DNA from 3 places in the Bacillus capparidis genome. Region 1 is predicted to be linked to each of the others. Evidence: riboswitches for the same ligand, from Rfam matches in the RefSeq annotation. Region 1 holds a riboswitch; each other region holds the start of a gene.
The links. Region 1 has a riboswitch for cyclic di-AMP ahead of JOC74_RS21995 (dicarboxylate/amino acid:cation symporter). Riboswitches for the same ligand answer to the same signal wherever they lie in the genome.
Positions count from the first base shown of each region.

Region 2: it holds a riboswitch for cyclic di-AMP, as region 1 does, so the genes downstream of both, JOC74_RS08590 (potassium channel family protein) here and JOC74_RS21995 (dicarboxylate/amino acid:cation symporter) in region 1, are expected to answer to the same signal.
Region 3: it holds a riboswitch for cyclic di-AMP, as region 1 does, so the genes downstream of both, kimA (potassium transporter KimA) here and JOC74_RS21995 (dicarboxylate/amino acid:cation symporter) in region 1, are expected to answer to the same signal.

Region 1 covers NZ_JAFDST010000008.1:86,593-97,087, reverse strand. The annotation lists gene JOC74_RS22035 (UDP-N-acetylmuramoyl-tripeptide--D-alanyl-D-alanine ligase) at 1-746, opposite strand, end outside; gene JOC74_RS22030 (D-alanine--D-alanine ligase) at 815-1,906, opposite strand; gene JOC74_RS22025 (thioredoxin family protein) at 2,072-2,392, shown strand; gene JOC74_RS22020 (cation diffusion facilitator family transporter) at 2,407-3,279, opposite strand; gene JOC74_RS22015 (acyl-CoA dehydrogenase family protein) at 3,438-4,595, opposite strand; gene JOC74_RS22010 (hypothetical protein) at 4,722-5,060, opposite strand; gene JOC74_RS22005 (ABC transporter permease) at 5,183-5,950, opposite strand; gene JOC74_RS22000 (ABC transporter ATP-binding protein) at 5,928-6,881, opposite strand; gene JOC74_RS21995 (dicarboxylate/amino acid:cation symporter) at 7,090-8,337, opposite strand; cyclic di-AMP (ydaO/yuaA leader) riboswitch at 8,420-8,563, opposite strand; gene JOC74_RS21990 (AI-2E family transporter) at 8,623-9,672, opposite strand; partial or broken gene JOC74_RS21985 (ABC transporter permease) at 9,779-10,273, opposite strand; gene JOC74_RS21980 (ABC transporter permease) at 10,461-10,495, opposite strand, start outside.
Region 2 covers NZ_JAFDST010000002.1:295,161-305,655, reverse strand. The annotation lists gene JOC74_RS08625 (DUF4430 domain-containing protein) at 1-1,023, shown strand, start outside; gene JOC74_RS08620 (DUF4430 domain-containing protein) at 1,089-1,913, shown strand; gene JOC74_RS08615 (energy-coupling factor transporter transmembrane component T) at 1,946-2,806, shown strand; gene JOC74_RS08610 (ABC transporter ATP-binding protein) at 2,782-4,437, shown strand; gene JOC74_RS08605 (ECF transporter S component) at 4,407-5,099, shown strand; gene JOC74_RS08600 (hypothetical protein) at 5,218-5,481, shown strand; gene JOC74_RS08595 (glycosyltransferase family 2 protein) at 5,661-6,674, shown strand; cyclic di-AMP (ydaO/yuaA leader) riboswitch at 6,733-6,881, shown strand; gene JOC74_RS08590 (potassium channel family protein) at 7,005-7,661, shown strand; gene JOC74_RS08585 (TrkH family potassium uptake protein) at 7,662-8,981, shown strand; gene JOC74_RS08580 (LysE family transporter) at 9,003-9,635, opposite strand; gene JOC74_RS23905 (DUF2000 family protein) at 9,677-9,826, opposite strand; gene JOC74_RS08575 (DUF2000 domain-containing protein) at 9,807-10,100, opposite strand; gene JOC74_RS08570 (AraC family ligand binding domain-containing protein) at 10,097-10,495, opposite strand, start outside.
Region 3 covers NZ_JAFDST010000003.1:115,154-125,648, forward strand. The annotation lists partial or broken gene JOC74_RS24315 (hypothetical protein) at 1-84, shown strand, start outside; gene JOC74_RS14115 (aldo/keto reductase) at 149-973, opposite strand; gene JOC74_RS14120 (putative quinol monooxygenase) at 1,079-1,366, opposite strand; gene JOC74_RS14125 (NAD(P)H-dependent oxidoreductase) at 1,400-2,077, opposite strand; gene JOC74_RS14130 (cation:dicarboxylate symporter family transporter) at 2,459-3,703, shown strand; gene JOC74_RS14135 (Gfo/Idh/MocA family protein) at 3,813-4,934, opposite strand; gene JOC74_RS14140 (LysR family transcriptional regulator) at 5,045-5,899, shown strand; gene JOC74_RS14145 (VOC family protein) at 6,103-6,498, shown strand; cyclic di-AMP (ydaO/yuaA leader) riboswitch at 6,684-6,832, shown strand; partial or broken gene kimA (potassium transporter KimA) at 6,985-8,812, shown strand; gene JOC74_RS14155 (VOC family protein) at 8,952-9,359, shown strand; gene JOC74_RS14160 (DUF1801 domain-containing protein) at 9,586-10,008, shown strand; gene JOC74_RS14165 (NAD(P)H-dependent oxidoreductase) at 10,055-10,495, shown strand, end outside.

The DNA.
Region 1 (10,495 bases):
TCTTTATTTTCTCCAAAGGATTTCAAAGCAAAAGCAACATTTTTCACTTTATCTGCCAAGAGAGGTTCATCTCCAGTATATATGAGTACTCCATCCTTTGAAAGTCCATTTGCAATTTCAAATTTAGCATCCGCAATATTTTCTCTCGATCCCAAATCCAGCAAATGCGAATCTCCGATATTGGTTATGACAGCGATATCCGGCTTTGCCAGCTTTGTAAGAAAATCGATTTCTCCTTTTGCGCTCATTCCCATTTCTAAAATGGCGATTTCCGTTTCCTCCGGCATATCTAATATGGTTAAGGGCAAACCAATGTGGTTGTTGTAGTTCCCTTGGGTCTTATGAACACGATATTCTGTGGTTAAAATCGAATAAATCATATCCTTTGTCGTCGTTTTCCCGTTGCTTCCCGTTACGCCGACAACTTTCGGATTAATGGATTTGCGATATGCAGAGGCTAGCTGTTGCAGTGCTTCTAACGTATCATTGACTACGATCACTGCTCCGTGCTCTGGGGGATCAGGTTCAGCTGCACTCCACAGTACAGCGGCTGCTCCTTTTTCAAGCGCAGCCTTTGCAAATGTGTGCCCATTAAAATTTTCACCTGAAATTGGAACAAACAGCTGGCCTTTTTCAATTTTTCTCGTATCTGTCGTGACCCCTGTGATTTTCTTTTGATAATAAGCTGTATCCCCCAACGTACCATTTGTCATGTCAGCAATTTCCTTAGCTGTACGTTCGATCATTGAAAGGGCTCCTCTCGTCTCTATTATGGAAAATAGACACCGCCATTTATGACAGTGCCTCTTTGATTTTAAAATGTGTGGATGATTTGCTGTTTTTCTTCATATCTCTCAATTGCTAATTCGACAAGCCTTTCGATCAGTTCGGGGTATTCGACTCCCGTATGCTTCCAAAGCAACGGAAACATGCTGAACGGTGTAAAGCCAGGCATTGTGTTAACTTCATTAATGAGCACTTTCCCATCATTTGTTACAAAGAAATCCGCTCTGACTAAGCCTGCTCCGTCAATTGCTTTGAAAGCCTTGACTGCCATTTCTTTCAATTTCTGCAGCTCTTCCTCAGTAACTTCTGCAGGAATAATCAAATCCGTATCTCCATCTTCATATTTTGCCCGGTAATCATAAAAATCTGTTTTCGGAGCGATTTCACCAGGTACTGAACAGATCGGCTCGTCATTTCCCAGGATACCCAATTCGATTTCTCTGCCAATAATTCCTTCTTCAACGATGATTTTCCGATCGTATTTAAAGGCACCTTGAAAGGCTTCAACCAATTCAGCTCTATTTCTGCACTTGCTGATACCGACGCTCGAACCGAGATTTGCCGGTTTGACAAAACAAGGATAGTCCAGCTCGGCTTCAACTTTTTCATAGCACTTAATATCTGATTTTTCCCATTCTTTTTTAATAAAGGACACGTAGTTCGCTTGTTCCAATCCTGCCTGCGCAAACAGATTTTTCATGACCACTTTATCCATTCCGGCAGCAGAAGCAAGCACACCATTCCCAACATAAGGCACATTTAACAAATCGAGCATTCCTTGCAGCGTACCATCTTCACCATTTGGGCCGTGAAGGAGCGGAAAAACAACATCTACGGAAGCGTTTTTGCTTTTTTCGCTTTGCGGGATAGGAAACATTTCTTGATTTAACCCGGACGGTGCAAACGTTTCGCCATTTTGTTCATGCTGCAGCATTTTTACATTAGAAACAGGTTCAGACAGAAGCGGCCCCCTTATCCATTCTCCTTGTTCCGTAATGTAAATAGGGTGTATTTCAAACTTTTCGGTGTTTAACGCTTTTATGACAGCGAGAGCAGTCTGTAATGATACATTATGTTCTGCTGATTTACCTCCGTAAACCAACCCTAATCTCGTCTTCACTTTCAAATTCCCCCTACTAACAATTCGTCGTTATTATATTATCACTTTCATGGGTATTTGCTCTAATTAATTTCATTCTTTTCAAAATCCAGTTAAAAACCGTTCATTTTTATGTATTTTCAAACCAATTTATATTAGAATGGCATGGAAAAGGAGATGTCAGCATTGAAAAAAATTAACACAACTGAACAGTTTCAAGAAGTTATTGCATCACATAAAGAAGTTATTATTAAATTTTTCGCCGATTGGTGCCCTGATTGCACTCGTTTAAATATGTTCATCGGTGATATTATGGATACTTATCAAGAAAATGAATGGTATGAACTAAACAAAGACGAGCTGCCTGAGCTTGCTGATAAGTATCAAGTGATGGGAATTCCGAGCCTATTGATTTTTAAAAACGGCGAAAAAACAGCCCATCTTCACAGCGCAAATGCAAAAACTCCAGATGAAGTGACTGGATTCTTATCTGAACACCTTAGCTAATTCGAAGAAAGAATTCATTTTATGTCGCTCGGTTCAATATGGACGTGAACATGTGAAACACCATGTTCATGTTTCATTTTGTTTTCCACCTCATCGGCAATTTTGTGGCTTTCCTCTGTTGTTAATGCAGAATTAACGACCACACTTGCTTCTAAATGCACTGTACTTCCCAAATATCTTGCTTTAATATCCGTTAGCTTATGTACTCCTTCAATTCGTTGAATCGATTGTTGATATGCTTCAAGATCATTCCTGTCAAATCCGTCCGTTAATGAATGGGTCGCGTCTCTGAATATATCCCAGGCTGTTTTGCAAATAATGATCCCTATGATAAACGCAAATACAGTATCGATCCAGGGAAGTTGCAGCCTGGAAGAAAATACCCCTACACATGTTCCTACGCTTACAATCGCGTCCGAGAAATTGTCTTTTGCAGCTGCCATTAAGGCATGGCTGTTAATTCGATCGGCCAACCTTTTGATATAAAGATATACTCCAAACATGAATATAGCGCTAATGCCGGCCGTCCATCCAGCAACAATTCCGGGAGAGGCTTCTTTTGGGCGAAGAATCGATTTTCCGGCTTCAATCAGTACCTCCAAACCTACCATCATCATAATAAATGACGCAATTAAAGACGAAATAGTTTCAGCACGGTAATGTCCGTATGGATGGTCACTGTCCGGAGGATACTGGGAAATCTTTAGCCCAATTAATATAGCAACAGAAGCAATAATATCTGTGCTATTGTTTAATCCGTCGGCACGGAGCGCTTCCGAGTGGTACGTTATTCCGACAATCAATTTGACAGCCGCAAGAATCAAGTAGGCAAATATACTGATCCAGGCACCTTTTTCACCAGTCTTTAAATCCGTCGACTCATTCATTTTACAACCTCCATTTGTCCATTAGTATGGATAATTGAAGGCTGGAGTATTTTCTGCAAGTTAAAAAAATTCCGCCGCCAGCATCTTATTCTATTCGACAGCAAATTATTCCCCGGGAAAGAAAATATAAAAACCCGCCGAAGCGAGTTTTTGAATGTTTACTTTTCCAACGATTCAAATGCAAGAGCCGAAAGCTTCTGGATCGTAATATCATCCATTGGAGGATTGTGCAATCCAGCCCGCACATCTCTGTAATATCTTTGCAGAGGATTTGTACGCTGAAGGCTTTTTGCCCCAACCACTCTCATTGCCTTATCCACAACATAAATAGCAGTATTCGTAACCGTGTGTTTAACGGCAGCTAATTCTTGTCCGATATTCGGGCGCTGTTTAGGATCATCGTACATCTCGGCTACGTGATAAAGAAAATGCCGTGCTTTCATTAATTCAAGCTCAATTTCGCCGATATGCTTTTGTACAGATGGAACATCCTTGATCGGTCCCTTCAAGCTATTCGGTGAGTAGACATTCGCGAATTTCACTGCATAGTCTCTGGCTGCTTGGGCAATCCCAAGATATACAGCCGGGATATGTAAGAGCCAGCCATTTACCTTTGTTCCGCGTGGATGATTCAAGCGTTCGACCAGCTTTGACTCATCGAGAATGACCTCTTCCATAACAAGGTCATGACTTGCAGTCCCTCTCATAGCAATAACATCCCACGTTTCTTCAATGCTGACACCGTTCGTGTCTTTATGAATTAGAAAGACGCCAATCGTGTCTTCTTCGTCGATCCACGCTGTGACTAAGAAATAATCCAAAACCGGTGACATCGTCGTAAACGTTTTTCTTCCGTTTACTATCCACGAGTTGTTCTTTTTTTGCGCAGTTGTCCCGGGCCGGCCGCCTCTCGTCGGACTCCCTGTTTGCGCTTCACTCGCTGCTCGATTGACGAGTGCCCCCTGCAATACTTCTTTTGCTATAAAATCAAAGTCCTTTTTCTCCCAAATATCCCCTTCCGCGAGTTCACCCATAATACTTAAATGCCAGCCGATACTCAGTGCAGTGACGGCATCTCCTTTGGCGAGCCGCTCCTGGTACAAAATCATGTCATAAACAGAGAGTCCTTCCCCTTCGTTTTTTTCTGGAACAGGCAATGCAGTATAGCCGGATTCCTTTAATGCTTGGATATTTTCATAAGGAAATGAAGCCTGTTCATCATGTTCGGCAGAACGTTTTTCAAACTCATCCGACAGTTCTCCTATTATATCCAGCCATCTTTTCTGTTTCTCTGTTTTGATAAACAACGATGACACATCAATCCCTCCAATTTGTCCCGGTCAATTTTATGTATTATATTGATAAGTTCCTTCCGATTGCAACAAATCAGCTTAGAAAAAAATAAACAGCCCGCTTTCAAGTACAGAAAGCAGGCTTAAAATCTATGATAAGGCTCTAGTTTGCCCGTCTTTTTTCATCGATAAATATATCAGCATATAGGATAAATACCCCATTGCCATTACTAATCCGCCAAAGAAAAAGCTTGAAAAAAGAGCTTCTTCAATCGCTGCCAACGCTGCCAAGACAGCCCAGCTGGAATACAAATAGACCATAAAGATTAATTCATTATTTTTTAATTTGTATAACATGTACAAACCTGCGATTGAAAAACATCCCAACGCCAGCCTGAAAAGAACCAAATGGTCAAAGTGAAAACCAAATGACACAAAAGAAAACGACAACAGCAGCAAAATAGGCAAAGCTTTTATGAAATATCTCATATCCATATCTATCATCCCCCGCTTTGGTCCTCTTAATTATAGATAAAATTTTGGGAACGCAGTTGATTTCGTGAGTAATTTCACAAAATTGCCAAGATTTCTCTTCACCTAATCGACATATTTTACACAGTCACATCACGTTTACAAAAACTCCACCACGCCACGGTCAAAAAGGTGATCAGATGAATGGCAATAATAAAAATTGAAAATACAGGACTTGTCCCATCAAATAATGGATTTACCCCGCCTGCGTATTGCCTGAAATCAGTATTGGCAAACAATAGAAATTTTCCCCACTGATTCTCCATCACATCGAAAATCGTTACCAATGTTTTGGCTATGTATATCACTACAAAAGAAACCACTAAAGAAAATACGCTGTTTTTTAATAAAGCGGAGCATAAAAAAGCAAAAGCAATCATCATAAAAATTTCAAGCCATTGCGAAGCAATCCAGATAAGCGTATTTGAAAACAAAACACCCGCTCTTTCATCTATGTTCACCCCGAAAAACACCAATCCATAAACAAGTGTCAACGAATAATATATGATAAAAAGGTAGATGCTGGCTAAAATAGAAGTCGTCCATTTAGAAAGAAGAATCTTCCACCGTTTCACAGGACGTATTAGCAAAAATTTAATCGTTCTTTTATCAAATTCAGATGAAACGATCGTCGCTGCAATAACTACTGAAAAAAGCTGCAATATTATGTTTAAATTAGGAGCGTAAGAAAAATACCCAATAAAATGATCCTCAACCCTCGCGCTCATCAACAGCCTTTTGATAAAAAGCGCCATTAAAAATTGCAGGACCGCCATACTTATCAATGCTACGACTACAATTCTTTTTTTGAACAGCTTTTTATGCTCATTTCGAATCAGTCTGTTCATACTCTTCCCCTTCTCTTTCGCGCATAACGTTTTCAGTTGTCCAATCGATAAAGCTTTCCTCAAGTGATCGTTTAACAGGAATTACACTAAATATATCAATGCCATCAATGGACATTCTTCGGCATAAATCGGGGACTTGCTCTTTTTTCACCTTTACTAAGAGAAAATCTCCATTTGCTTCTGCTTCAAAACCTTGGCCGCTCAGCCAGCTGAGTGCATTCTCCTGCGGACGAAGCTCCATACGAAGAGTAAGTTCGGTTTCAAGGTTTTCCGATAAGCTTACGGTTGACTTAATTTTTCCATTTTGAATAATGATGACTCGATCACAAAGCTCCTCCACCTCACTAAGAAGGTGAGATGCAATGAGAATAGCGACATTTTCACGTTTTGCGAGTTCTTTTATATGCTCCCTGAAATCCTTCATCCCCGCGGGATCTAACCCATTAGTCGGTTCGTCCAAAATCAACAGGCTGGGCGAATGCAGAATTCCCTGGGCAATCCCTAGCCGCTGCCTCATTCCAAGCGAATAAGCTTTCACCTTATCGTCGATCGCGTGGCTTAATCCGACCCGCTCTACGACTTCATCGATTCTTGTTTTGGAAATGTTGCCCGCCATTTCGGCATACTGCTGGAGATTCTCATACCCAGTCATATTTTGATAAAATTCAGGATTTTCAATGATGGCTCCGACAAAACGGATAGCTTCCTCAAATTCCTGATTGAGAGGAAATCCATTAATTAAAATAGTCCCTTCGTTTTTTTCCATTAAACCGACGATAATTTTGATGAGTGTTGTTTTTCCTGAGCCGTTTGGTCCCAGCAATCCGACAATTTCTCCGGGATAAACATCTAAGCTGATTTCTTCTAAAATCTTCTTTTTCCCGATTTTCTTATGTATATTGTTAACCGTTAAAACCGGCTTGATTGTCATTGCTTTAAAGCCCTCCCATTCTAGTATATAGTATACCATTTACAGTCATTTTTCTGGTTAAAAGGGTGTTTCCAATTTGGAGCTTGATATGTCAAAAGGGTCTTTTTTATGGCGGTGTACGGAAATCCGCATCATCGACTCTAATTCATCTATGAAAAGGAAAAGATGGAGCATCTGTAGATAGCTCCATCTTATTCATTGGAATATTTTAGAAGGATTGATTAACGTTTTGTTCAGAAGTAACTCCGTGTTTTTTCTCTGATTCAGCAACAATAACGGCGCAGGCAGCATCTCCCGTAATATTGACTGCAGTCCTTGCCATATCAAGCAAGCGGTCAATCCCTAATATAAGTGCAATCCCTTCAACAGGAAGATTGACGGATTGCAGCACCATGGCCAGCAGGATCAAACCGACTCCGGGCACCCCGGCAGTACCTACACTTGCAAGAACAGCAGTTAGAACAACAGTGACAAGCTCCACAAAAGTCAGATTGACATCATATACCTGGGCGATAAACACTGTTGCAACACCTTGCATGATCGCTGTTCCATCCATATTAATGGTTGCTCCCAAAGGTTGAACAAAGCTGCTTATCGATTTCGGCACCTTTAAATTTTTTTGGGCAGTTTCCATTGACATCGGAAGTACCGCGTTACTGCTCGATGTACTGAAAGCTACAACCATAGCAGGTGAAAAGCCCTTAAAGAAAGCAATCGGATTTAACTTGCCTAATACGGCAACAGTAGAACCATACGTAACAGCCATGTGGATAATCAAGGCTAAAAGAACAACAATAAAATAGAGTCCCATTGCTTGGATTGCGCTAAAGCCTTGGCTTCCAATTGCAGAAGCAATCAATCCAAATGTACCGTAGGGAGCAAATTTCATAACGAGACCGACAAGATACATCATGAGGTCATTTCCCTGCTCTAAAATTTTCAACAGCCCTTCTGTCTTCTTACCGAGCATAGCAATTCCAAGCCCGATAAATATAGAAAACACAATGATTTGGAGCATGTCTCCATTTGCGAACGCCTCGATTGGATTTTTAGGGATAATGTTCATAAGCGTTTCAGCCGTTGATGGTGCTTCTTTTGCTTCATAGCTTCCTGCGTTCTCAGGAGTGATATTTCCCACTTCACCCGGTTTGATCAACAACGTAAGAACAAGCCCTATAATAATTGCAACAGTAGTGGTTAATAGAAAATAGGAGATCGTTTTTGCACCAATCCGACCTAATTTTTTTGGGTCTCCAAGCCCCGCCACTCCTAAAGTAATCGAAAAGAAAACGATTGGAATCACAATCATATTAATCAAATTTAAAAAGATTTTGCCTAAAGGGGAAAATAAATATGGATCCAGCACATCAAATGCTTGAGGTGCAAAAACGTTCAAGATAATTCCGACGATAGCACCTACAATAAGTGCAATGATGATTCTTGTTGCAAGTTTCATAGATTTACCTCCTAAAAAATAATAAAAAAAACCACGAGTTCATTCGCGGCTTCGTGCTCTATTCAGACATAGAGATCCCACATATGACTCTCTTCACGTATACGGGGTTAGCTGTCGGGTTCGGACGAAGAGATGTCCGTTTTTATACATAAAACGTATAAAAATTCACCCCGTAATGATTTTGGGTCCCCCATTCCTTCAAAAAAGGATTAAACGAGTGTAGTATAGTTTTGTAATATAATTAAACACCATTATTTCCATCTTGTAAATAGTTTTTCAAGTATGTCAACTTTTGTTAACACCGACCGTTTCCTCTGTACTGCTATTTGTCACATCAAGAACATCCAAGAGAAAGACAACTACGGGAATACCGATTATCAATCCCCATATTCCAAAATAATGCTCGGAAAAAATCAATACGATAAATGTCATAAAGATAGGGAGCTCAGTTTTTGCAGACATAAGCTTCGGGTTGAGAAAATACGCTTCAATCGCATGAATGATCATAATAACGATAAACATATAGAACACATAGATCCAGTCGCCGATGCTATAGGCAATAATACTGAGAGGGATCAAGGACAAGACGACTCCGGCCACCGGAATCAGCCCCAGGAAAAAGACCATAACGGCCAGGCCGAACAACTGCGGAAAACCCATGATCCAGAGAGAAATCGTAGTAAGAGCACAATTTACAATCGCAATGATAAATTGTGCTTCTAATACCTTTCCAAACGTCTTTACAAATTTCCCACCGAAAAAAGCAATCTCTTTATAAAAAATCGCCAATTTGCTCGTTTTAAATTTTTGCATAAAAGCGACCAAACGGCCTTTTTCGATTAAGAAAAACATACTGAGAATTAATGAGAGAAAAACTTGCAGACTGAATGAACTCACATCAGCAAGGTATGTATAAAGAAAATTAAGCCCCTTTTCAAAATATCCCGAAAGATTCACGTCTCCAAACACAGTGGTGATCTCATAATAAAATGGAATATTCTCTTCTGGACGAGCAGACAGTTCTTTCGCCAAATCTGCCAACTGCTTGATTTGATCCGCGACCACAGGATAATAGTTGAAGATTCCGATTGCCAATAAGCCGCCAAGCGTAATATATAAACTGGTTATCACCACTTTTTGACTCACTTTTAAAAAGTGGTTAAGAAATCCTCTTACTACGTTTTCCAGCCTGTCCATCAAAAAAGTAAAGATAAACGTGAGTAAAATAAGATTCATCATTCCTCGAAAAAGATAAAGGACAGCAGCTATGATAAGAAAAACAAAAAATCGCCTTACTCCCGCATGCTGTAAAAATTTATTCCATGCTGCCGACATTTATTACACTCCAGTCAAATACATCAAGATAAGTAAAATTATATAATAAAAAGACGCGAAAATCTCTTTTCGCGCAGAAAACTTTGCAAAAATATTTAGAATTTCATCAGTTTTCGTCAAATTTTTTCTTTTTATATATTATCAGGCAGATTAATAGTATGGCGACTGTCCATGCGGCTATGATTAGAAAGTGTGAATAGATTTCATTTCCAAGGTTTGATGCCATTGTCAGGTTCATACCGTCGATAAGATGCCGAGAAGGGAGCCATTCAAGCACTGTTACAATCGGTTGAATATCAATTGCATCTTTTATAATCGATCCTATAAAAAAGACGAACATGATCGGCAATCCAATGACCGACGATTGCATGACATTACTGCTGATTAATCCAATCAAGGTACCCAATCCAATGAAAAAAATAGTTGTCAAGGAGATTAAAAGCATGAGAACAGGATAATGATGAACCGCTCTGTCACTGATTTCGACAGATAATATGCTGACAATCAAAGAGGTCAAAAAAGTAATGATTCCTTTTCCGGCTAATACTTCAAGTGCAGAGGCTGGAGACAGCATTAATACCTTTAACGTATGTTTTTCTTTTTCTTCTGCAAGTAAAAGGTGTAGCTTGAAATAAAGTTTAAATCATTTCCACTTGTTTTTTCATCAATCACGTACGATTGCGAAATAAGAAAAGCATATTTCTTTTTCTGAAGTGGTTTATGAATTCTATAGTATATAGGACATACAATTGCAGGAAATTGATTCAATATTCTGATCCTTTGTTATTTTAATCGATCCTACGTTTTCTATAAATAACTACCG
Region 2 (10,495 bases), on a different contig from region 1:
GAGCGAGCGATTTTTACTGTACTTTCCCTCGAGCAAGATCCGACGAATTTTGCCGGGAAGAATTTGATTCGCATGCTTTATACAGATGAAAAGAATCGAATCGGTTCGATTAATACAGTCATTTATGGGTTGCTTGCTATCGACAGCAAAACCTATCAACTGCCAGAAAACGCAAAATGGACGCGGGAAAAGTTCATCGACAATATTTTAAATAAGCAGCATAATGATGGAGGATGGGCACTTTCAACCATTGATGCACAAAGCGAGCCGGATCTGACAGGAATGGCGATGACGGCGCTTGCTCCATACAAAGATAAAAATGAAAAAGTGAAAACGGCTCTTGCAAAAGCCGGAGATTTCTTAAGCAGCACGCAAACTGATAAAGGTGGATATGCTAGTCTCGGCCAGGAAAACAGCATCAGCGCAGCACAGGCATTAATCGGAATTGTACTTTCCGGTGATGATCCAACTAGCGAGAAGTACACAAAAAACGGTAACAATGTGATTGATGCCATTTTAAGCTATCGCACAGGAAACGGATTTAAATGGATAGATTCCGAAAACGGAGTAAATGATATGGCTACTGAACAGGTTTTGAATTCGCTCATTCAGTATCAATCCGTGCAGGATGGCAAAGGAAGCATCTATGTTTGGACGAAGGAACAAACTCCGTCAGAAACTAAGCCAACACCTGCTCCTGATAAGGATTCGGATCAAGAGCAGACTCCGAAACCAGAACAAGATCCGAAACCAGAACAAGATCCGAAACCAGAACAAGATCCGAAACCAGAGCCGGAGCAGCAGCCAACTGATAGCAGCCAGAAGCCGGCAGCCGATAATCAAAATAAATCTCAAGCACCTGCTGACGATTCGCAAAATAAAGAAAAAGCAGCGGATTCTACCGAAGGACACAAGCTGCCGAATACGTCACTTTATGGCTGGGATTTGGTTGTTTGGTTTGGTTCCGGACTACTGCTAGCTTTACTTGGATTTATTATCTATAGAAAAACATTACACGTATAATATGTACATACCGGATTGGGCGATATGGGTCTAATCCGGTATGCTATGAGAAAGGAGATTACTCAATGCAGAGATGGAAATTTGTTGTCGGTCTTTTGTTAGCAACAGCTTTTGCCATTTCAGGGTGCGGGCAGTCATCAAATGAACAACCATCCAACTCTCAAACGATTGCATCTCATAAATCTGAAGCAGCCGAGGAAAAATCCTCCGATCATGTAGAATCCGAACCCAAAGACGAAAAGACAAAGCCATCTGGCAATGACGATACACAGAATAAAACGGAGAAACAAAAACAGCCAGATCAAGCTGAAAAGAAAAATGATCCTGCACCTAACAAAAAAACTACTAATGATTCTCAGGAGCAGAAGAAAGCACCGGATGAAAATTCAGGTGAAACGAAAAAGCAGGAAAGCAAGGCAAGCGAGCAAAAAGAAAACAAATCAGATAAAACTAGCAAACCGGATTCTCCGCCAAAAGAAGAAGCAAAATCAACGCCATCGAAGCCTGCTGAAGAAAATAAAAAAACAGAAACGAAACCTCAAGCACCAAAGAAAGAGATAGATCAGGCCCAAATTATGATTCAAGGTGACAACGATATGGGAAGTATTCTCGGTGCAACCAATGTCGACTTGAAAAATGGCGATACGGTTTACGATGTCTTGTTTAAAATTACAAAAGAAAAACATATCCAGCTGGAAACGAGCGGATCCGGAGCAGGCCTCTACGTAAAAGGTATCAATAATTTATATGAGTTTGACCGTGGTGATCTGAGCGGCTGGGTATTTAAAGTGAATGGAAAAAAAGCAACGAAAAGTGCCGGCGAATTTGCCGTAAAAAAGGGTGACAGGATCGAATGGCTCTATTCCGAAAATATGGGGAAAGACGTTTGAGCCGAAGGAAAGCAGAATCGGAATTTTCGACCATGCATCCTTTGGTTCTTTTCGTTTATTATGTTTCGGTCATTATCCTGTCAATGGTTTTGCTGCATCCGACTTTTTTGCTTTGCTCCGTAATTCTCCTTATTTTGCTGAATGTAATGCACGGGATTGATCGGTCACTAAAAAAATTAATTGCGGGCTCGCTTATTCTTGCGTTTATAATTGCTGCAGCGAATCCATTATTATCTCACAGAGGCGCGACAATATTGTTTTATTTAAGAAATAATCCGATTACGCTTGAAGCCATCACGTATGGTTACACGTTAGGACTGTCTTTTTTGACGATTGCATTTGCATTTGCTTCTTATCATCACATTGTGACCAGCCACAAATTTCTCTATCTGTTTCAGAGAATATCTCCAAAAGCAGCCATCCTTATGATGATTACGATCCGTTTTGTGCCTTTGTTTTTTCAGCGTCTCAAGCAAATTACAATGGTGCAAAAAACAAAAGGAGTCGATGTCGCCGGGGGGTCTCTCCGTACTCGGGCGAAAAATGGGATGAAGCTTGTTACACTGCTACTCGTTTTTTCTTTGGAAGAGGCATTGCAGACAGCGGACAGCATGCAGGCGCGTGGATTTGGAGCAGCAAAAAGAACAACCTTCGAGCGATATCGTTTTACCATGAGGGATGGTTTGCTTATGTGCATGATTGGATTGGCATTATTAACCTGCCTGATTGGCTCTTTTTATGGATACGGCGTTCTTTCTATTTACCCGACAGTTGCCTCGCTCGGAATAAATGGGGTAGAAATCTTTATCCTAATCATATATCTTTTGCTTATTTCATTACCAATTCTCATCGAAGGAAGGGAGCGAGTTTGGTGGCGCATGCAGAAATCATAGACCTTTCATTTACTTACCCGGATGAGTCGGAAAAAGCATTGCGTTCTGTTTCCGTACGTCTTGAAGAAGGCGAGTTTGTCGTGGTTAGCGGACCGTCCGGCTGCGGCAAATCAACCCTTCTAAAGCATTTTAAACAAGAGGTGCTTCCTGTTGGCGATCGTGAGGGAAGCATTTTTTATCAAGGAATAGCGATTCATGAATTGGATAAAGTGACCTCTGCCCGTGAAATCGGGATGGTTTTTCAAAATCCGGAAAATCAGATCGTGATGGAAACAGTGATTCAAGAAATTGCTTTTTCGCTTGAAAACATCGGATTTCCTTCAGAAGACATAAAGAAAAAAATTGCTGAGCTTGTACGTTTTCTAGGGATTGAATATATGCTTCATCAGTCGGTACATACCTTGTCCGGCGGCCAAAAACAGCTCGTTAATTTAGCGTCGGTTCTCGCATTGCAGCCCAAGCTTTTGCTGTTGGATGAACCGACAGCCCAGTTAGACCCAGTGGCAGCAAAGGAATTTTTGGAGTTATTGAAACGAATTCATGAGGAGCTCGGCGTGACGATCGTTGTTGTCGAGCATTGTCTCGATGAGCTTCTTCCTTTGGCAGAACGGCTTATCTTTATGGAAAAAGGAACGATTCTTTACAACGATTCCCCCAGAAGTGTCATCGTTGATTTATGGAAAGATGCAGCGTATCGTTCCTACATCCCAGATATTCCAAGGCTATTTCTGGAAAGTGAAAGCAATACTGTTCCTTTTTCTGTGAAAGAAGGTATGAAACACATAAATGATCGTTTGCCGCTTCATGGTTCCACTGAAAAAAAGCAGCATCATGAGGGAAAGCCACTCATAAAAGGAACAGGCCTCACTTTTCGATATGAAAGGACGAGCGAAACGGTGCTCTCTCAACTTGATATAGCCGTTCACTCAGGGGACTGCATGGCTCTGGTTGGTGCGAACGGGTCGGGAAAGTCGACGCTTCTCACTATTCTTGCGGGGTTACATAAACCTAGAAAAGGGAAGGTTGTTTTTCAAAATCAGCGGATTGAAAAATGGACGCAGAAAAAAAGATATATGAAAATTGGTTACGTCAGCCAGCAGCCTGCTTATCATTTTACGTATGATGAGGTTGAACTGGAGCTGTATGAACGATGCCGGCAGTTCGCTGAACTAAACCCGAAGCCATTGGCTGATAAGCTAATGGACGATTTTCAATTAGGCCATATCAAACATCGTCATCCATTGGATATAAGCGAAGGGGAAAAACAGATTTTCGCCATCATTCTTGCTCTCCTTTCTCAGCCTGAACTGCTTTTGCTAGATGAACCGACAAAGGGGCTCGATCCAGAAAAGAAGGAACAGCTTGGTTGCCTATTTCAAAAGCTTCAGCATGAAGGAGCTGCCATCATGCTTGCCACGCATGATATCGAGTTTGCTGCAAAGTATGCGAATCGTTGTGCTATGCTGTTTGATGGTGAAATTGTGTCGGAAAACGATCCTGCTGGATTTTTTTCAAGTAATTATTTTTATACGACAGGCGTGAACAGACTTGTTCGTAAAAAACAACCCTATGCTTTAACGTGGGAGGACGTGAACATGTTATGTCAAAACGATCAAACATTGCGAATGTAGCGGCTGTCTCATTTTTTGTTTTGATGCTGGCAGGAATGACTTGGATGTCTGACAGACACTATATGTGGTTTAGCTTTCTAATGCTCGCAGCGGTCATGCTTCCGTTATATATTCGTTTTGAAAAACGGGCATTTACTTCCCGGGAAATTGTTTTGCTCGCCGTGCTCGCTGTCATTGCCGCAGTAAGTCGCATCCCCTTTACACCTTTACCTGGCGTGCAGCCCGTTTCATTTGTCATAATCATGACGGCAATCGTTTTTGGAAAAGAATCAGGCTTTATGGTTGGCGCTACAGCAGCCGTCGTATCGAATTTCTTTCTCGGGCAAGGCCCTTGGACCCCATGGCAAATGTTCGCATGGGGAATGGTTGGTTTTACAGCAGGACTATTAAAAGATACACGATTGATGAAAAAAATATGGGGACAGCTTATTTTTGGCTTCATTGCTGCATTTTTGTTTGGCTGGATTATGAATCTTTGGTTTGTGGTCGGATTCTTGAGTGAGCTGAATCTGGAATCTGTGATTGCCGCTTATGCAGCAAGCTTTCCTTTTGATTTTGCCCATGCCCTTTCCAATGTCTTTTTTATCGCCGTTATGGGAAAGCAGTGGAAGAAAATTTTGGAACGATTCAAACGGAAGTATGGCTTGCTTAAAGTGTCTTGATCCTTCCCTTTGTATCCGACAAAAAAGGAAGAGCGGTCTAATAACTACCAACATAATCAAGAAGATCTTTGTAAAAATTAATACCGACAGCGCAAAATCATGAAGGAAGTGATTGAAGTTGAATAATTTTCAATGGATCAATACTCTTTTAAATAGAGGAAATTCCAGAAAAAGAAACAATGGAATGATGCTGTGGGTGTCTGTGTTAGGATTAGTCAGTGCCGTATTTTTTGGCTTACGCGGCAGCCGTTCGGGTAATATGATGAGCCCTGTTCAAAATTTCTTTTCGAATCTAATGCAAAATAAAAATTTAATGCGAAAACCTGTTCCTGTGGCAAGTAAAACTGAGTTTTCAAACGAATTAACACCTAATAAAAAATAAATGAATTGTAATTACTTTTGCAGTGCTAGAAAACCTGGCACTGCTTTTTTAATGGACCATTTTAATAAATTCAGGAATGTCTTTTCTAAAAAAAGGAATAATACCTCAGAGGCAATATGGATACATTTTTTGCTAAAAGCTTTCTTAACGAAAATAGCGAAAATGGAGGAGGGTACATAATGAAACAGCCTATAGTAACTATCGTAGTTCCGTGCTACAACGAAGAGGAAGCTATAATACAAACATGCCGCCAGCTAAGTACTGAATTGAAATGCTTAATGGATGATAAATTCATCTCAGCTGAAAGTAAAATTTTGTTTGTCGATGATGGAAGCCAGGATCGTACGTGGTCACTGATTGTGATGGAAAGTGTAAAGAACAGCTATGTAACCGGCATAAAATTAATGAAAAATGCAGGACACCAAAAAGCTCTTTTAGCCGGACTGGAAAAAGCAAAAGGCAGCTCGGATTGTGTGATTTCAATAGATGCCGATCTTCAGGATGACGTGTCTGTTATTCGTGATTTTATCGAGAAATATAAAGAAGGGTACGAGATTGTCTACGGCGTCCGCCGCAGCCGCCAAACAGATACTTTTTTTAAGCGGACAACTGCTTTAGGCTATTATTCACTAATGAATAAGCTTGGGATTCAGTTAATTTATAATCATGCCGATTATCGTTTAATGAGCAAGCGTGCACTTGAAGAGCTCGGTCGCTATCGTGAAGCCAATCTGTTTTTGAGAGGAATTGTCCCTATGATCGGCCTGCGATCGACAAAGGTATTGTATGATCGAAAAGAGCGTGTGGCAGGAGAAACTAAATACCCTCTGAAAAAGATGCTGTCCTTTGCCTTTAAAGGGATTACATCATTTAGTGTGACACCGATCAGAAGTATCACATTGCTAGGAATTTTATTGTTTTTTTTAAGCGTTTCTGCAGGGATATACGCTTTGATTCAAAAACTTCTCGGGCACACAAACGTCGGCTGGACCTCTTTAATGATTTCGATTTGGTTTTTAGGCGGGTTGAATTTAATGGGGATTGGCATTATTGGCGAATATATCGGCACGATTTTTACGGAAGTGAAACGTCGCCCCCATTATGCGATAGACATTGATTTAGAAACCGAGCGATTGGGCCGTCTAAAGCGCCAGGAGAATGAGCAAGTACCGGAGAAAAAGTTTAGCTCATAAAGTTATAGGATAACTTTACAATACGAAACTTTGGGAGTAATATAATTTTCAGAATCAACCATCTTGATCGCTGAATCCGTGTGGAACGGGGGAACCAGAATTGTAACAAACATTTTGTTACTAGGGGTGAATCCTTCATGATGAAGGCAGGGTTACTTCTGTACCCGAACCCGACAGCTAACCTCGTAAGCGTTAAGGAGAGGATGTGAACTTGTGATCGGAGAATAAAACGACCACTGGGGAATCCTTTGTGGTCTTTTTTTTGTAAAATGTAATACTTCTGTGTTTGTTAACAAACAACTATAGAAAATGAATCAAGGAAGGGTTAAGATGAAGAAATTATTCGCCGTATTTGGTTTAGGACGCTTTGGATCAACCCTTGTTAAAGAGTTTTATGAAATGGGTATTGAAGTATTAGCTGTAGATAAAGATGAGACAAGAGTCAGTGAATATATGCAATTTGCCACACATGCAGTTTGTGCAAATGCAATCGATGAAACGGTTTTGCAAAAGCTGGGCGTTCGAAATGTTGATCTTGCGTTCGTTTCCTTTGGAGATGATATGCAATCAAGCATCTTGACTTCATTACTCTTGAAAGAAATAGGTGTGACTAAAGTTTGGGCAAAAGCACAGGATGAAAACCATTCAAAAGTTCTCGAGAAAATTGGTGTTGACAGAGTTATTCATCCGGAGCGTGATGTGGCTAAAAGAATAGCCCATCATATTGTGACCGATAAGATGATTGATTTTATTGAGCTATCTAAAGATTTCAGCATCGTGGAAATTATAGCAACAAAAAAGGTTGATCACCGTTCCTTGGAAGATCTAAACATACGGGCCAATTACGGATGTAATATTGTTGGAATTCAACGTGATGGGAAATTTATTGTTTCTCCTTCTGCTGAAGAAGCTATTTATAAGGACGACGTGTTAATTGTCATAGGAAACAATAAGGACATTGAACGATTTGAAAAAGAAGGAGTTTAAATGAATATAAAATACATTCGATTGAATCCCTCCCAGCTGCTGCTATTAGTGTTTTTGTTTTTTATTATACTAGGTACAATTTTATTAAAGCTACCGTTTGCAACAACCGAATCTGTCAGCTGGACCGATGCATTGTTCACTGCGACGTCAGCTATGACAGTCACGGGTCTCGCGGTTGTTGATACAGGTACCGCTTATACCCTCTTTGGCCAGCTGGTTATAGTCATGCTTATCCAAGTCGGCGGCTTGGGGATCATGTCTTTTGCAGTTCTCATTTTTATCATGCTGGGAAAGAAAATTGGTTTTAAAGAACGGCTGCTTATCCAGCAGGCTCTTAATCAAACCTCTCTCGGCGGGATTATTAAATTAGTGAAAAACTTATTTATCTTCTCATTATCTATAGAATTGATAGCCATGCTGCTGCTCGCTATCCGATGGGTTCCGGAATATGGCTGGGGAAAAGGGATGTATTATAGCTTTTTTCACTCAATATCTGCTTTTAACAATGCGGGATTTTCTTTATGGCCAGACAACTTAATGGGATATGTAGGAGATCCGTTAGTCAACCTCGTGATTTCTTCTCTGTTCATTTTAGGCGGAATAGGCTTTACTGTTTTAGTGGATGTGTGGTATAAACGAAGCTTTAAAAAATTAAGTCTGCATTCGAAACTAATGATTGTAGGTACACTGGTGCTTAATGTAATAGCCACTGTTATAGTTTTCTCAATGGAATACAATAACCCTGACACGCTTGGCCCTATGTCATTAGGCGATAAATTTTGGGGATCCTATTTTCAAGCGGTGACAACTCGAACAGCAGGGTTTAACAGTTTGGATATTGGCAGTTTACACGAAGCTACGATAACATTGATGCTGCTGTTTATGTTTGTCGGGGCAGGAAGCGCCTCAACCGGGGGCGGAATTAAACTTACTACATTTTTAGTGATTGTTTTATCCGTATTAACCTTTTTGCAAGGAAAAAAACAAATAACAGTCGGCAGAAGATCTATTAAAGATGAGGTCATTTTCCGTTCGCTTTCGATTTCGGCTATTAGCATTCTATTTATTTTCTTAGCTGTATTGCTATTAAACATTACCGAGCCAATCCCATTTTTGAAACTATTATTTGAAGTGATTTCAGCATTCGGTACGGTAGGGTTGTCCATGGGGATTACGGCCGACCTATCAAATATCGGCAAGATCATCATTGTGTTCATCATGTTCTTAGGTAAGCTGGGACCGCTAACCTTTGCTTTTTCATTAGCAAAGCCTGAGCAAGAAAAAATCCGTTATCCAAGCGAAGATGTTTTGACAGGGTGAAAAAGGATTTTTCACCCTGATTTATATGACCGTTTTTACACCAAATCCGATTAATATGGCTCCAGTACATTTTTGAAAGACGTTCTGAAATGAATCCTTTTTCAGCCACTTTTTCCAATGATCTAAGAGAGAAACCAAGATAAAAAACCATCCTGCTGCAATAATAGTAAGGATCAATCCTAATCCAATCAGTTGCAGGTTTGTGTTGCCATTAAGATCAATGAATTGAGGCATGAAGGTGATGTAGACAAGAACAGTTTTAGGGTTGAGAATATTACTGATGACACCTTGAAAATAGGATTCTTTGTAATGAGCGTTCGATGGCTTGTCAATCGAACTCTGACTTTCCGCATGAACAGCATCTAGTGAAAGTGTACGTTTCGTAAATAATGCTCTAACACCGAGATAGAATAAGTATGCGGCTCCTAAATACTTGATTATATTGAAAAGAAATATGGATTGGGCAATGACAACGGACAAACCGAGAATGGCAATAACCGTCCAAAATGTAAGACCAGTCACCATTCCTAGTATTGTATAACGCCCGGCCTTAGCTCCGTGGGTAAGGGTATTTTTTAAAATAATCACCGTATCTGTGCCGGGCAGCATTGACATCATAAGGGCAATTAGCATATAGGCAAGTAAGTTATCCATCTTTCTCCTCCTCTTTTTTAACCTTGCTATAAAAACTTTCACTACCTCAGCAGAGAAAAGCTTCCGGTTAAACGATTAACTTTTTTCTTTTCTCCATAGATGTCAAGTCCGAAGTGTTGATAGTCTGTTTTTGCTTGATTCTGTAGTTTTGCTGTATACTCCTCATACGTTTTACAGCTCCTGCGCCGCATCTGAAAAATCAGTGACGAGCAGATCGGCGAACGGTTCTGACATTGTCTGATCCCTTAGTTCGCGAAGAAGGCTGCTTGTGGCTTTTAAAATTGGAACCGGTGTTTTTACAATTCTCAAATGATTTATTCCCGAGAGGTCTTCTACGCTGCTGCCCACCAACTCGGGCGCTAATTTCTCAAGTAATATACCTAAGATGGCTGCTGTGTTGGCGTTCAATCCTAAAGGCAACATTTCATCAATCACAATGACGCATTTGGTTTCAAGCGGACTCATGAGGTTCCTCCTTCACTTTCGAAAATTCTCATATATTGTTTTGGTGTTAACCCAACAAGGCTCTTAAAGTTTTTTGTCAAATGGCTTTGATCGCTAAATCCTGTTAAAAACGCCACTTCAATCGGCTTATTTCCTTGCTCCAACATCTTTTTTGCATGATTGACCCGAATTGTTTCCAAATAGCTGTAAGGAGAGATTCCCATTTGTTTTGTGAACGATCTTAATAAATGATATTTGCTCCATCCAGTTAGGGCACTTAAATCATTCAACTTAATCGTTTTTGTATAGTTTTCCTCCAAATAGGCGCACACTGTTTTTATCTCATGAGAGGTTTCAGAAGCTTGCGGAACAATTGCTAGGTCAGAGTACGTTTGAATAAGATCTTCCAATAAGTG
Region 3 (10,495 bases), on a different contig from region 1:
TATATTTTTTTTAAGAGGAGACTAAGACTCGAAAAAGAGGAAATTTCCTGGTGTAAATGGGTGTTATCTTTATTGGAGAAGTAGAGAGACAAGAAAATTCTTAAACAAAAAGAAGCGCTCAAACGGCGCTTCTTTTTGTTTGGTTATATTATCGCATGTTCATTTCGCTTGGCTTAGGACCTTTGCGTTGGTTCTTGTCAAGCTTATTAATCTTATCCATTTCATCAGCTGTTAATTCAAAATCAAATATATTAAAGTTTTCTTCAATTCGTGAAGGTGTTACAGATTTAGGAATGACGATCGTATTGTTTTGCAAGTGCCAGCGAAGCACAACTTGAGCTGCTGTTTTGCCATGCGTATCAGCAATCTCTTGAACGACCTCATCTTTAAGAACATCGCCGCCTTGGTCTAACGGACTCCATGCTTCTACAAAGATATCGTGTTTGGCACAGAAGTCTTTCAACTCATTTTGCACAAGATATGGATGGCATTCCACTTGGTTCAAAACAGGCTTTACGTCGCATTCGGCAAAAAGACGTTCCAAATGCTCAATATCAAAATTACAAACACCGATCGCTTTCACGCGGCCATCATTATAAAGCTTTTCTAACGCTTTGTATGTATCCACGTACTCATCGAATTGAGGAGTCGGCCAATGAATTAAATACAAATCTACATAATCAAGTCCGAGCCTTTCAAGACTTTCATCAAATGCCCGTAATGTGTTGTCATAGCCTTGATCGCTGTTCCATACTTTTGTCGTAATAAATAAATCTTCGCGAGGAACAGACGCATTCTTGATCGCTTTTCCGACCCCTTTTTCATTTTTGTAAATCATAGCTGTATCAATAGAGGTATAACCAACTTCAATTGCTTTTTCTACGGCAGTTGTAGCTTGATCATCTTCTACTTGCCATACACCAAATCCGAGCTGGGGCATTTTTAGACCATTATTTAATGTAACGAAATCCATTTGAAAGCACTCCTTGTCGTTTGATTCTTAAATAGTATATCGAGTTTTTGATTGTATTGTCATACAATGTGCTTCGGGCTGTTATACGTTTAGCTATTTAGAATGCTATTGCTGTACCGTAAATTTCTTTACCTTCAGTGGAGAGAGAATGTAGTCGCCTACTTGAGAGCTGAATGATTTAAAGTGCGGCGTTTTTTCATGTTCTTCAAGATCAGATGCCGTATCCCATTCTTCTAGCATAATAAACGTATTTTTTACTTCTACATCTTGAACTAGAAAATAACTAATATTTCCCGGCTCTTGTTGTGAAGCTTGTACTAGAGGTTTAACAAAATTTAAAAACGCTTCTGTCTTTTCTGGATTGACCTCCATATATGCGTGAATAACAATCATTTCAATTCCCTCCATGTCATAAAATTTATTTCCTTACTCTACCCATTGAATGATTTGTGATCTCGTTTGTCTTGTTTTTTCACGTGGTTCTTTCACACGGAAGCCAAAAGCAACCATACAAGAGATGCCAAATTGATTTGTATCAAGTATACCTTCTTCTACTAGAATTTGCTCGACTTTACCTTTATCGAAGCCTTCCATCGGACAAGAATCGATGCCGATTTGTGCAGCTGCGGTCATCATGTTTCCTAATGCAATATACGTTTGTCTGCATCCCCATTCAAACATAGCACGTTCATTACCAAGCAAGTCAAAATCGGATTCTAGAAATTTATGATATAAACCGCCTTTTCCTATCACCACATCTTCTGGGAGTTGTTGAACATCTTTCATCATACGGAGAATATGCTTAGAATCAGCAAGCAGCTCTTTCGGTGTTCTAGACAAGATAATAACAAAGTGGCTGGATGTTGGTAATTGTTTTTGTCCTCCCCAAGTAACTGGCAATAGTTTATCCCTTAGAGTTTCATTTTGAATGACAAGAAACTTCCATGGTTCAAAACCAAATGAACTAGGAGATAAACGTCCTGTTTCTAAGATGAAATTAAAATCTTGTTCACTTATTTTTTTGGCAGGGTCAAATTCTTTAGTTGCATGTCTATACTGATATGCCTGTAGTATGTCTTCTTTTTTATTTGTCATGATCGTCATGAATAACACTTCCTTTTTATTAAATTTAATAGCTTTTCATATAAGTAAAGTATAAGTTGTTGGATTTAATATTGTAAGTACGCACATAATTGTTGTATAGTACCACCTTTTATACCATTAAAATATTGTCGATTAGCCTTCTGCTGAACCTGTCTATAATTTTTAAGCTCTATTATCATTGATCAATGTACTAAGACACTTAAGAAAAACTAGATTATCTGCTATAATGTTATTTATCATAGTATATTCTCCTTTTGTATGGGCTGGGCAAAAGGTCAAACCCCAATACAATTAGGGGATTTTTTATGGATTTATACCGGCTTTTCTTTCATTTTACAGAATGTTTGTAAAGCTAGATTGTTTTAAGAGGGAGGATAATGGATGAAAAAGGTAAAAATTGGTTTGGCGTATCAAATATTAATTGGACTTATACTCGGTATTGTAGTAGGTGCAATATTTTACGGTAATGATAACATTGCAGCTTACTTGCAGCCGATTGGAGATATATTTCTTCGGGCGATAAAAATGATCGTTGTTCCAATTGTGATTGCTTCTATTGTAGTTGGTGTAGCTGGTGTAGGAGATTTGAAAAGGGTCGGAAGATTAGGATTTAAAACAATATTGTATTTCGAGATTGTAACAACGATCGCCATGGTTGTAGGGTTGTTATTCGCCAACATATTCCAGCCGGGTGTTGGTATTGATCGATCAAAATTAACAGAAAGCAGTATTTCTCAATATGAAGAAACAGCAGAAACCCAGGAAGAGCACGGAGTTGTAGAGACATTTGTAGAAATTATACCGACGAATATTTTCCAAGCATTTGTCGAGGGAGATATGCTTGCTATTGTTTTCTTTTCTGTTCTCTTTGGAGCTGGAGTTGCAGCGATAGGAGAACGAGGTAAACCAGTCTTGGACTTTTTCCAAGGTGTTGGGGATACGATGTTCTGGATTACAAACCAAATCATGAAGCTGGCGCCTTTTGGGGTATTTGCTTTAATTGGCATTACGGTATCTAAGTTTGGATTAGAATCGCTGATTCCGCTTGGAAAACTGGCAATCGTTACGTATGGAAGTATGGTCTTTTTTGTAATTGTCGTATTTAATATAATTGCAAGAATAGCCGGAATCCGTTTGTTCTCGTTGCTACGTTTGTTAAAGGATGAAATTTTGCTTGCTTTTTCTACTTCGAGTTCAGAAACAGTACTCCCAAGAGTCATGCAAAAGCTTGAAAAGTTTGGTTGTCCGAAGGCAATCACTTCCTTTGTAGTTCCGACAGGCTATACGTTTAATTTGGACGGTTCTACACTTTATCAAGCTTTAGCCTCCGTTTTTATTGCTCAAATGTTTGGTGTAGAAATAACGATCGGACAGCAGCTTATGATTGTTCTCGTGCTTATTGTGACTTCAAAAGGTATTGCTGCAGTGCCAGGCGCGTCATTCGTTGTGTTGCTTGCCACATTAAATGCAGTAAATTTACCTGTAGAAGGTCTTGCTTTTATTGCCGGTATTGACCGGATCTTAGATATGGGCAGAACTGCTGTGAATGTTGTCGGGAACTCTTTAGCGGCGGTTGTTATTTCTAAATGGGAAGGTAAATTCAACCAAGAAAAACAAGTTGCGTAATAAACCCCAAAAAAGACCCGTATCACTAAAAGTGGTACGGGTTTTTTTGATATGGATGATTAGACAAACGGAGCCTATCCATAAAAAGCTTATCGTCTGATAATAATATCTAGTCTTGTATTACGGTTATTTTTTTACCTGTCTCTGCAGAATTTTGTATTGCGTCTAACAGTTGATGCAATTTGACAGCGTCATTAAAATTGGGCATTTGCCGTTTATTTTCTGCTATATCTTGCGCGAAACGATGATACGCTCTTTCAACATACCCTGCTGGATAACGATCTTTTTCGGAGGATATTCTTATTTCTTCCGAAAAGGCATGATCAATTTCAGAATGCAAGGACGAATAATTAGGATGTGTGATTTTTTCGACGGTCAGGTTACCAAATTGTACGTGACCAACGGAATTGCTCTGTTTTAAACGAAATACACCCTTTTCTCCTCTAACTTCCAAATGAAACTCAGGATATACTCCCCCTTGAATGTGTACGGATGCAGTGATTCCATCAATTAGTGTTCCGTGTATTGCGATTTGATCAGCTGTAGTTTTAGCCGTTGTTAAACCGGTTTCTTGGATGATTGCTTCGGAATAATTTTGACTCATTACAGCTGAGACTTTTTTAAAATCACTAAGAATGTAGCAAAGCACATCAAGCGAGTGCCCGCCATTTATCGTAAGGAGACTCGCTCCCTTTTCTTTTTTTAATAGATAAGCGTTTCTTTCATCTGTGATTCTGCCTTTTCCTTGTGTAGCGACTTGCATTGTACAGGAAAGGACCCTGCCGATTTCCCCTTGTTTGATCGCTTGTTTTACATAATTGACCTCCGGTGATTGCCGTGCTTGTAATCCAATCACGTGGTGAATATTCGCTTGATCGGCCATTTTTGCCATCTCTTTCGCTTCAGAGGTGTTTATTCCCAATGGCCATTCACAATAGAGGTGCTTCTTTTCTTCAATGGCAGTGATGGCAGCTTCATAATGGAAAGGAACCTTCACACTTACGACGACTAAATCAACATCTTCGGATTTTGCTAATTCCCTATGATTAGTAAAAGCTAAGGGAGCGTTAATCGCCATGGCGCTTTTTTTCGCGGTTTCCATCTTAGATGTCCCAATAGCCGTAATTTGATAAAAAGGACTTTCTTTCAGAACGGGAATATGTGTTTTGCTCGCCCACTGATTATTTAAAGAACCTCCTATAATCCCGGCATTAATTACATTTTGCTTCATGGTTTATCCCTCCAAAATGCGTATTGCATTTAGTATACTTAATAAGTGATATCATAAATAATGTTAATTTATGATAGTAGTATCACTATTTTTGATAGGGAGGTGCATCAATGGATATCGAAAACTTGAAAGCTTTTATAACAGTTGCCGAACTAAAAAGCATATCTGCTGCGGCGATAAAGCTTAATCACCTCCAATCCAATATGACTGCGAAAATAAAGAAGATTGAATCCTATTATAATCAAGAGCTGTTTATTAGAAATTCAAAAGGTATGGAATTAACTAAAGATGGAGAAAAATTATATCACCAATTAAAAAAGATCTTGATCCTCTGGGAAGAAACTGAAAATAAAATGAAAAAGCACGAAGAAACGCTCAGGATAGGGACGATGATATCAGTTGGTGGAACTCAATTCTCCTCAGCATTAAATAAACTTTATCAAACATACCCTGACTTATCGGTTACGTTAAAAACGGGTTCCACTGATTATATTGAACATCAAATTCTTGGCGGAACAATTGATATAGCTTATACGATTGGATCGTCAAATCATAAGAAAATCACCTATAAAAAAGTGGGGCAAGAAGAGCTGGTTATTATCGGTAAAGGTATTGAGAAAAACACAATTTTTAAAGAGTATATCAGCCGAAAAAATCTGCTTGTTCTTTCGGATAAATGCTTGTATCTCACGTTGTTACGCAATATTTTCACAGGCATGGGTCGTGAGTATGGGGAAATCATTGAAGTAGGCGATCCGGAATCACTCTTGCAGTTTTCAATAATGGGAATGGGGATTTCCTTAGTATCGAAACGTACGGCAAACCGCTACAACATCAACAATTATATAGAGGTACCTTCAGTTTATAAATACATCAACATTTACTTAATTACTCGTTTGCACCATGAATTAACACCTATTGAAAGACAATTTACAGAATTGAATCATTCGCTTGTGAACGAATAATGGAGAGAAAGTATTTAACCGAATGGTTGACTAATTCTAGGTTGTTCTTTATTGTTAACTATATGGTTAAACAAAGTAGCCACAATTTAGATTGGATTTTTCATGCTACGTCAGACCGAATTATTACGGTGGGTATTTAATGATTGCAGGGTTGAAAGAGATCGTAGAAAGCGAATGAATTAAAAAATAAGGAGATGTTTTTAATGGAAAAGGTGACACCATTCTTAATGTTCGAAGGAAATGCGGAAGAAGCCATGAATTATTATACTTCTTTGATTGAAGAATCAGAAATTACCAGAATCACTCGTTATGGACCAAATGAAGCAGGAGATGAGGGCAGTGTGATGCAGGCTGTCTTTTCATTAAAAGGACAGGAATTTATGTGCATTGACAGTAACGTAAAGCATGAGTTCACGTTTACCCCTTCCTTTTCAGTGTTTCTTACATGTGATTCTGAAGAGGAAATTACCCGGCTTTATGAGAGCCTCTCAGATGGCGGGGGCGCCCTAATGCCATTAGGTGATTATTTCTTTAGTAAGAAGTTCGGTTGGATTGTCGATAGGTTTGGAGTTTCATGGCAGCTCAATTTTCCAAGCTAAATGTTGGATGGTGTTCCTTCTAAAGAGGAGCGCCATTTTTTATTCCTCCTTTACATAAAGAGTTGAAAATGCCCTGTTCTTTAGTTAAAGAAGTATTCAAATTTTAGATTTTAAAATTACATATTTTTTTAACAATTTTTGTTTACATTTTTAGTGCACAGAAGTATGATAATCATCGGTTTCATATTTCTAAATCGCTGAGACCTAAAGGTGCGGGGGAACCATTTTTGTGGATTGTTACACAATCCAAAGGGGTGAATCCTTTTAAAAGGTAGGGCTACTCAAATGGTCCGAATCCGACAGCTAACCTCGTAAGCGTTATATGAGAAGGAAGGTGGAGCTTGTGAGACAAAAATTATATTGTCTTCAGGCCTATTATCTATGGCTTGCAGGCATTTTTTATTTTAATTGAACTAAAGTGTTTTCGTAGAGTGTTATTTGATATACAGGAAAAGATATGTTTAATACAATCTGGTAGTGAAATTTGTGATTTCTTCTCTAAAGAGATTTTTAATAGGCCGGCCATTAAAATCAACTGAACTAGGGGAACAGAAGCTTAACAAAACAAAAGCATTAGCCATCCTATCTTCTGACGTTTTATCATCAGTAGCCTATGGTCCGGAGCAAATTTTAATTGTCCTGGCAACAGTTGGTGCAGTAGCATTTTGGTATTCAATTCCGATAGCAATGGGAGTATTAATTCTATTAACTGCTCTCATATTGTCGTACAGGCAGATTATCTTTCGCCTATCCTCATGGCGGTGGAGCGTATGTAGTATCAAAGCATAATTTGGGTATAAATCCGGGGTTAATCGCTGGAGGATCCTTGCTGGTAGATTATATTTTAACAGTGGCAGTTAGTGTATCTGCTGGTACAGATGCGATAACATCTGCATTTCCTGCCTTACATTCTTATAATGTGATCATTGCGATTATCTTTGTGATTTTTCTTACCATCTTAAATTTAAGAGGGGTAACGGAATCCGCCTCTATTTTGGCGTATCCGGTGTATTTATTTGTTTTAGCGTTATTCGTATTGATTGGTGTGGGCATCTACAACATTGTAACAGGTCAGGTTCCGCCTGATTTACATCCATCAATTGGTACACCCGTGGCAGGAATCAGTTTATTCATCCTCCTGCGAGCGTTTGCCTCAGGCAGCTCTGCTTTAACAGGAGTTGAAGCCATTTCGAATGCCATTCCCAATTTTAAAGACCCGGCACCTAATAATGCAGCTAAAACGTTACTTGCGATGGGTGCCTTGCTCGCTTTGTTATTTTCGGGAATTGTATATTTGGCCTATTATTACGGGATTACTCCCAGTGAAGAGGTCACTGTTGTCTCACAACTTACGGAAGAGACATTTGGTCGAAATTTCATGTATTTCTTTATCCAAGGAACTACAGCATTGATATTGATCCTGGCTGCCAATACAGGTTATTCAGCGTTCCCATTACTTGCGGTTAATCTTGCCAAGGATAAGTTTATTCCAAGAATGTTTACAATAAGAGGAGACCGGTTAGGATACTCGAATGGGATTATTATTCTTGGGATTGCCTCGATCATATTAATTCTTGCTTTTAAAGGACAAACTGAACAGCTTATCCCGCTATATGCAGTCGGCGTGTTTATTCCATTTACGCTGTCTCAGTCGGGAATGATTGTTAAATGGATTCGTGAAAAACCAAAAGGATGGGTATTTAGGCTTGTTATTAATTCAACCGGTGCCTTGATTAGCTTTACCGTTACGATCATTTTCTTTTTAACCAAATTCGCACAGGTTTGGCCAGTCTTAGTTTTTTTACCCATTATCGTTTTTGTTTTTCACCAGATAAAGAAGCATTATGACGCAGTTGGCGACCAATTGCGACTGACAACATGTGAACCTTCTGTCCCGATTAATGGGAACGTCATTATTGTTCCTGTGGCTGGTATGACTCATGTAGTAGAGAACACGTTAAACTATGCTAAAACTCTTTCGGCAGAAAAGATCATTGCCGTTTACGTTGCGTTTGACAGAGAAGTCGAAAGAAAGTTTGAAGAAAAGTGGAAGAAATGGCAGCCTGATGTCAGACTCGTGACACTTCACTCTCACTATAGAAGTATTATTCATCCTTTGACCAAATTTGTTGATACGGTTGAGCACAAAGCCAGAGAGTCGGATTATCGGGTTACGGTCGTCATCCCTCAGTTTATTCCTAAAAAAGGCTGGCACAATATTCTTCATAACCAATCTAGTTTATTGATTCGGGCATATTTGCTTTATCGGCGGGACGTAGTCGTTACTACTGTCCCTTACCATTTAAAAAAATGAGTTTTTACGGGTGTCTCCTTAATGAGGCACCTTTTTTAATTATACCTTTTAATAATTTTTTTCTTTTTCAGGCAGGAATAGGATAAACATAAGAGAATGATTTGTAGTCGGAATAAAAATTAGAGGGGAATGGGCAAGTATGGGAATACAAATGAAAAGTATCTTTGTTAATTTACCGGTGAAAGATTTGGAAAAAACGAAAGAATTTTTTTCGAAAATTGGTTTTGAATTTAACGAAAAATTTACTGATGAAAATGCAGCGAGCATGGTGATTGGTGAAAATATCTTTGCCATGCTGTTGGTGGAAGAGTTTTTTAAAACGTTTACGAAAAAAGAACTTTCTGATGCAGCAAAAAGTACAGAAGTTATCGTTGGGTTAGCAGTTGATAGCAGGGATAAGGTTGATGAGATTGTAAATAAAGCGCTGGATGCAGGCGGAAAGCCTTCAAATGATCCGATGGACCATGGCTTTATGTACGGATGGAGTTTTGAGGACATAGACGGCCATCTTTGGGAAGTCTTTTACATGGATGAAAGTGCAGTCTGAGCAAGAGTAAAAATAAGAAATTGATCGCCCTGAACTTCTTTGATAAACCTATAGGCACAATCCTTTCATGTGGAGTTGTGTCTTTTTCATTTTAAAGTACAGTGTTTGCTGGTTCGGTTCAGCAGGAAAAAAGTGTGTAATGTAGAAATTTATTTAAGAGATTATATATTTTCTATTAGCGAAAAAAGGTCAACCTCATACTTAAGAACAGGAGAAATTCTAAGTTATGTACGAACTAAAAACAAAAGAAAATGACAGCAGTGTCATTGAGTTTATTGAAAATGTCGATAGCCCTAAAAAACGTGAAGATGCATATAAATTATTAGATATTTTCACAGAAACGACTGGCTGTCAAGCGAAGATGTGGGGGCCGAGCATTATCGGTTTTGGTTCCTATCATTATAAATATGAATCCGGTCACGAAGGCGATGCGCCGCTTGTTGGCTTTTCACCTCGAAAAGCAAAAATCAGCTTGTATTTTGCGACTGGTGATACAAAACGAGAGGAATTGTTAAAGGACTTTGGAAAACATACAACAGGAAAAGCGTGTGTATACATTAATAAGGTGGCAGATATTGATGTTGACGTGTTAAAAGCGTTAATTCATCAATCTGTTGCGTTTTTAAGAGAAACGTATCCAAACCAGTAGAAAGCGATTATGTTTTTAGGGAACCCTATATATGGAGGAATGCAAAATGAACCATCTTGTTGTCTATGCACACCCACATCCTGAAAGTTTTAATCATGCAATATTGGAAACAGCTGTTAAAGCTTTAGAAGACAAAGGTCATCAGGTGTTTGTAAGAGATTTGTATGCATTGGATTTTCAGCCTGTTCTGAAGCCCCAAGATACGGCTGCGATGAAATCAGGCAATATTCCTGACGATATTAAAACCGAACAAGAGTTCATTACAAAAGCAGATGTTATCACATTTATCTATCCAATTTGGTGGTCGGGTCTTCCTGCCATTCTCAAAGGTTATGTAGACCGGGTATTCGCCTATGGCTTTGCTTATGCTTATGGGGAAGGAGAAATTATTCAGTTACTTAAAGGGAAAAAAGGTTTGATCATTAATACTCACGGTACTCCTAAAGAGATTTACGACGAAATGGGAATGACCGCCAGTTTAACCATT